One region of the Williamsia sp. SKLECPSW1 genome, then DNA from elsewhere that is predicted to be linked to it. Evidence: predicted binding sites of a transcription regulator. Region 1 holds the regulator's gene; the other holds the start of a gene.
What was found. The regulator LexA, encoded in region 1, represses DNA repair genes until DNA is damaged. The targets are predictions, from matches to a motif close to CGAACANNTGTTCG.

Region 2: a site for LexA is predicted at 2,049-2,062, ahead of ACXVUM_RS06675 (DUF222 domain-containing protein). Genes of this name have one in related genera too.

What each region holds. Positions count from the first base shown of each region.
Region 1 covers NZ_JBTGLI010000002.1:496,165-499,370, forward strand. Annotated here, with positions in the region: gene hrpA (ATP-dependent RNA helicase HrpA) at 1-56, shown strand, start outside; gene nrdR (transcriptional regulator NrdR) at 27-521, opposite strand; gene ACXVUM_RS18175 (LysM peptidoglycan-binding domain-containing protein) at 726-1,271, opposite strand; gene lexA (transcriptional repressor LexA) at 1,445-2,149, shown strand; gene ACXVUM_RS18185 (SDR family NAD(P)-dependent oxidoreductase) at 2,221-3,111, shown strand; gene ACXVUM_RS18190 (putative PEP-binding protein) at 3,120-3,206, opposite strand, start outside.
Region 2 covers NZ_JBTGLI010000001.1:1,486,221-1,489,426, forward strand. Annotated here, with positions in the region: gene ACXVUM_RS06660 (VOC family protein) at 1-705, shown strand, start outside; gene ACXVUM_RS06665 (alpha/beta fold hydrolase) at 721-1,494, opposite strand; gene ACXVUM_RS06670 (MarR family winged helix-turn-helix transcriptional regulator) at 1,588-2,004, shown strand; gene ACXVUM_RS06675 (DUF222 domain-containing protein) at 2,119-3,206, shown strand, end outside.

The sequences.
Region 1 (3,206 bases):
CGTTCCCGGTGTCGGAGAAACGGGTCCTACGGGCGATCGACGCCCTGGCCGCCTGAGCCGCTGCTCGCACCGACGTGGCCGGCCGCGCGCAGATCGTCGATCTCGCGCTGGAAGTCCTCGACGGACTCGAAGGAGCGGTAGACCGAGGCGAAGCGCAGGTAGGCGACCTCGTCGAGTTCGCGGAGAGGTGTGAGGATCGCCAGTCCCACCTCGTTGCTGGGGATCTCGGCCGAGCCCGACGCCCGCACGGCGTCCTCGACCTGTTGTGCGAGGAGTGCGAGACGGTCCTCGTCGACGGCGCGTCCCTGGCAGGCGCGGCGCACGCCGCGCATGACCTTCTCCCGGGAGAACGGCTCGGTGACCCCGTTGCGCTTGACCACGGCGAGCACGGCGCTCTCGACGGTGGTGAAGCGGCGGCCGCACTGGGAGCATGAGCGGCGCCGACGGATGGCCTGACCCTCGTCGGCCACACGGGAGTCCACGACACGCGTGTCCTCGTGGCGACAGAACGGGCAGTGCATCGCGACGTCCTCGGAAGTCGGCGGGCCGGCGGCGTGAGCAGGTGCCACGGTGCCGGGCGGACCGGGATGATCCGTACCGGCCGAGGATACCGGGGGCCGGGCGGACGCCGACGTGGTCGGGGCCGCGTCGGGCAGCAGGAGAGGCCACTCGACCGTCGACCCGAGCAGTGCGTACATCGTCACCGACCGAGGGGGACGGAGGTGTCAGTGGGCGTAGCGGGGTGCGAGCAGCGGTTGTCCCGGCGTGAGCGCCGATCCCCCCAGGTGGTTCAGCTCACGGATGTCGGCGACGACCTGCGAGACCGGGGCATCCGGCACGGTGCGTGCGGCCAGCGCGCTGAGCGACTCGCCGCCGCGGACGTGGACCACGCTGCTGCCGACCACGTCGGGCGTGTGCTCCGCGGTGATCATCGACCCGCCGACCACGACGGCCCACACCGCCACGGCGAGGGCGAGACCGGCGAGGAGCGCGGCACCCCACCCGACGTGGGCGGGACGGACGGTGCCGCCACGGCCCGACCCGTCGCGGCACGGGGTGCCGACCGGACGCGCGGAGACCGGGGTCCGGCGGTGCGGACGCGCCGTGGACGGGCGGACCGCCGGTGCGGCCGGTGCCACGGCGGCGACGCGACCACCGCGGTGGGACCGGGGATCCGCCGGGTGCCGACGGGCGGTGCGGGGGCCGGCGGGTGCGACGCGGGCGGACCCGCGGGCAGAGGTGACATCGGGGGCCATGAGGGTCGGGCTCATCGCGATCTCCTTCTCGATCAGGCGTTCGAAAGAACGTGTGTTCGAGTTCTACCACGGCACTCCGACAGGGTCGACACACCGTCGAACAAATGTTTGAAAGTCGTGACCCGGTGCACTACGGTCGGGCTACGAGCAGGACAGATGCACGGACGCGACACGAGCACACCGCCGTGATGCGCCGCCACTGCGAAGGAGAGGACACCGTGTCCGACACGACCATCACCCCCGGCGAGACGACCGCCCCCGCCGAGAGCGCACTGACCGAGCGACAGCTCGAGGTGCTGCGCGTCATCCGTGAGTCGGTCCGTGAGCGGGGGTATCCGCCGAGCATCCGTGAGATCGGCGACGCCGTCGGACTGACCTCGACCTCGTCGGTCGCCCACCAGCTGCGCACCCTGGAACGCAAGGGGTTCCTCAAGCGGGACCACAACCGCCCACGGGCGGTGAACGTCCAGGAGAACGATCCCGGCGACGGCGGCGACAGCGGGGCCACCCCGTTGCCGACGCCGACCTTCGTCCCCGTCCTGGGTCGGATCGCGGCCGGCGGGCCGATCCTGGCCGAGGAGGCCGTCGAGGACGTCTTCCCCCTCCCCCGCGAACTCGTCGGCGACGGAGCGTTGTTCCTGCTGCGCGTGGTCGGTGAGTCCATGATCGAGGCCGCCATCTGCGACGGCGACTGGGTCGTCGTCCGTCAGCAGAACGTCGCCGACAACGGTGAGATCGTCGCGGCCATGATCGACGGCGAGGCGACGGTGAAGACCTTCAAGCGCGCCGACGGCCACGTCTGGCTGATGCCGCACAACCCGCAGTTCGACCCCATCCCCGGTGACGACGCGGTGATCCTGGGCAAGGTCGTGACCGTCATGCGGAGGATCTGACCCGACCGCATGTCAGAATGCTGCGCGGGCCCGAGACCGGTCCGTCGACACACAGCAGATCGGACACCGACATGGCGCCCCTCCCCGCCCGCACACCTCCGCTGAGCCTCGACGGCGCAGTCGTGCTCGTCACCGGTGCGGCGGGAGGCATCGGACGCGCCACCGCCCGGGCCCTGTACGACCGCGGCGCCCGACTGGTCCTCGTGGACCTGGAGCTCACGGCCGTGCAGGACGCCGCGCGAGGCATGGACGACTCCAGGGTCGTCTCCCGCTCCGGCGACGTCACGGTCCGGTCCGACCTGGACGAGGCGGTCGCCGCGGCGATCGCACGATGGGGTCGGCTCGACGTCGCATTCGCCAACGCCGGCATCTCGAGCGGGGACACCGCCGACACCGTGGCGAGCGTCGCCGACGGCACGTTCGAGCGGGTGATCGCCGTGAACCTCACCGGGGTGTGGAACACGGTGCGTGCGGCGCTCCCCGCGGTGATCGAGGCGCGTGGACACGTGCTCGTCACCTCCTCGACCTACGCCTACCTGAACGGCATGGTGAACGCGCCCTACGCCGCGACGAAGGCAGCCGTCGAGCAGATCGGACGCGCCCTGCGCGTCGAACTGAGGCATCACGGGGCCACTGCCGGGGTGTTGTATCCGGGGTGGGTTCGGACGCCGATCGCCGATGTGGCGTTCGGGAAGGACTCGCTGGCAACAGATCTCGTCGCCCGCGCGTTCCCGGGTCCGCTACGGCGCCCGATCGATCCCGATCGCGTGGCGACCGCCGTCGCCGCGGGCATCGAGAGCAGGGCGCCACGGATCCAGGTGCCGCGCCGGTGGATCGGCGTCTCGGCGCTGCGGGGTGTCGTCAACCCGGTGTCCGACGCACTGCTCGCGCGCGACACGACGTTGTCCGCACTGGTGGCCCAGGTCGAGAACCGGTCGGGGCGCGTACGGTCTCACCGCTGAGTCGCGGGTCAGCCCTCGAGCGCAGTTGTCGCCGCGGCGCGCGCGTCGGCCGGATCGGCGGTGGCCAGCACGGCCCGGGCCGCTGCTCGGCAGGT
Region 2 (3,206 bases), on a different contig from region 1:
GACTTCGGCGACGAGGTCACGTTCTGGCGGGCCATCGCCGGCAGCACGGTGTCGCCACCACGGGGTAGCCGCCGTCAGTTCGCGTCTCTGGAACCGTTCACCGGCGACCCGCACCTGCGTGTGCAGTGGATCGAGACCGGCGTCGGCGGTGTCCATCTCGACATCCACGTCGACGACGTCGAGGCAGCGGCGAGCGCCGCCGAGGAGATCGGTGCGACCCGCTCCGAGGAGTCACCGGACGGGCTCCGACTCCTGTCGCCGGCGGGATTCACCTTCTGCATGGTGCCGTGGAACGGCGAGCACGAGCGGTCGCGCCCGATCCGGTGGCCCGGCGACACCATCTCGATCATCGACCAGATCTGCATCGACGTGCCCGGCCGGTTGTTCGACGACGAGTGCGCCTTCTTCACCCGGCTGACCGGATGGGAGCTCGAGACCGCCTCGCGTCCCGAGTTCCGGGCGCTGTGCCACCCCGATTCGATGCCCGTCCGGATCCTGCTCCAGCGCAAGGCGTCCGGACTCACCGACGCCCACGTCGACCTCGCGAGCACCCATCCCGCCGATGAGGTGTCCCGCCACCAGGACTGGGGTGCCGAGGTGGTGGCCCAGTACGACAACTGGACGGTCATGGCCGACCCGACCGGCCGCCCCTACTGCATCACCGCTCGCAATCCGCGGACAGGTCGCCTCCCCGACAACGACTGACCACACGGCCCCGAATCAACCGGCGAACCGCAGGATGTCGTCGGCGAGCCGGTCCGGGGTCTCGATCTGCGGCAGGTGGCCGGCTTCGTCGATGAGATCCAGTTCGGCTCCGGGGATCGCCTCGGTGTAAAGGTGCGCGTGCGACACCGGGGCGATGTGATCGGCGGCGCCCCAGACGATCAGCGTCGGCACGGCGATCGCCGTGAGACGTGCGGACAGGGTCTCGTCGGCCATCGACGAGCCACCGTAGGCGAACAACGCGGCGCGGTTGCCGGGCATCGCCGCCCGCGCCTCGTCGGGCAGCGCAGCGAGATCGGCACGTGCCCGGTCGCGGTTCGACTCGTGGTAGCTGAGTTCCACCACCTCATCCATGGTGAGCGCGAAGAAGTCCACGATCGGCTCGGTGGGATGGGCGAGCCCGACCGCGTCGACGAGGACGAGGGCGGCGATGCGCGGGTTCTCCCGGAGCACGAGTTCCGCTGCCACCCATCCCCCGAGCGAGTTGCCCACAACCACGACGTCGGTCAGGTCCAGCGCGTCCAGGAGCCCGTCGTACACCTCGGCGAGCGCCGCCGCACCGGCCACCGCCTCGGGCCGTGGGGTACCGCCGAAGCCCGGATGTGTCGGCGTGACAACCCGTTCGCCGCGGGAGACGAGCATCTCGGCGAACACCGCGACCGACGCCGGACCGGCACCCCCGTGCAGCAGGAGGAGCGTTCTGCCGGAGCCGCGGTCGTCGACCATGACCGGGACCGTTCCGTCGGGGGTCGTCACGTCGAGTGTCGTCATGGGCGCTCCTGTTCGGGTCGTCTGTCACGACTCAACATATTGATATGTCTCGTCCGAGTCAACATGTTGATCCAGTTCGCTAGTCTGGACACCGTGCCCCGGTCGAAGCAGGACGTCGCGATGCTGATCAAGCGCGCACAGAACCGACACCACAAGATGCTCGACAGCGCGCTGTCCCACCACGGTCTCAGCCTGGTGCAGTGGGATGCGTTGCGGCACCTGGATCGCCACCCCGACGCGTCCCTGCACGACCTCGCCGTCCTGACCTTCCAGAGCGACCAGGCCTTCAACACCCTTGCCGGCAGGATGGTCGATCGCGGCCTCGTCGAGCGCACGCCCGGACCCGGCCGCGCCGTGCGACTGGTGATGACCGACCGGGGCCGGACGCTGCTGACCGAGGGTCACGCCGCCGTCGACGCGGTCCTGCGCGAGACCTTCGCACCCCTGACGGCGCGCCAGCGCGACCAACTCGGCGACCTCCTCGCGCGCATGGTCGACGGCGGCATGTGATGAATCACCACCCCGCCGGCCAGTGATCCCGACGGCCCGCACTTCGAACACACTTGCGAATGTCGTACGGGTGTTCTATCTTGGGGTGGTCGCTGCAACCGGGGGAGGTGCATCGTGGACGACACCGTCGAGACATCACTGGTCGCCGATTACGCTGCCCTGGAACAGCTTTTGGATCGGATCGCGGCCACGTCGTCGGATGCCTGCTCCGAGTCGGAGGTGGCGCAGCTCGCGATCGATCATGAGCGGATCGTCCGCAAACTCGGGTCGATCGGGTTGCGTCGGATCATGGATGTGTCGGATCGGGATGCGTTCCGGTCGGTGCAGTGCGCGACGCTGACGCAGTTCGTGGGTGACCGGTTGCGGGTGCCGAACCCGAAACGCAGGCTCAAGCAGGTGCTCGCGTTGTCGCACATGCACGCCATGACCGGCGAGCCACTCCCACCGAAGTGTCCGGAGACCGCGGCGGCGATGGCTGAGGGTGACCTGTCGCATGAGCATGTGGATGCGGTGTTGTCGGTGATGGACAAGGTCCCGGCCGCGACGTCGCCGGAGGTGCGGGAGAAGGCCGAGGAGCAGCTCGCCGACATCGCCCGACATTTCAGCCCGAAAGAGATCCACCGCGCCGGGGCCCGCCTGTTGTCGCATCTGGATCCCGATGGTGCCGAACCCTCCGACCGCGACCGGGCCCGCCAACGATCCCTGACGGTGGGCAATCAGGATGCGCAGCTGATGTCGAAACTCGCCGGCACCCTCGACCCCACGACCCGCGCCTTGTTCGAGGTGATGTTGTCGAAGTGGGCGAAACCGGGGATGAACAATCCCGACGACGAGCACTCACCCCGCGGCGGCTGTGACGACAAGGGTGTTGACACCGATGCGCTCGCGGCGGCGGCCGAACGGGACTCGCGGACGCAGGCCCAGCGCAATCACGACGCCCTGCAGGCGTTGTTGCGGGCGGCGGCTGATGGTGGGGTGTACGGGGCGTCGCATCGGGGGTTGCCGCCGCACATCATCATCTCCATGACCGAGTCCCAGTTGCGGGAGCGGGCTGGTGTCGGGCACACCGCCACCGGCACCGACCTCCCCATGTCGGACATCCTCACGTTGGCTGCGCGGGCGCAGATGCATCTGGCGGTGTTCGACGATCACACCGGGGAACCACTGTTCTACGGGCGCACCCGCCGCCTGGCTTCAGAGGT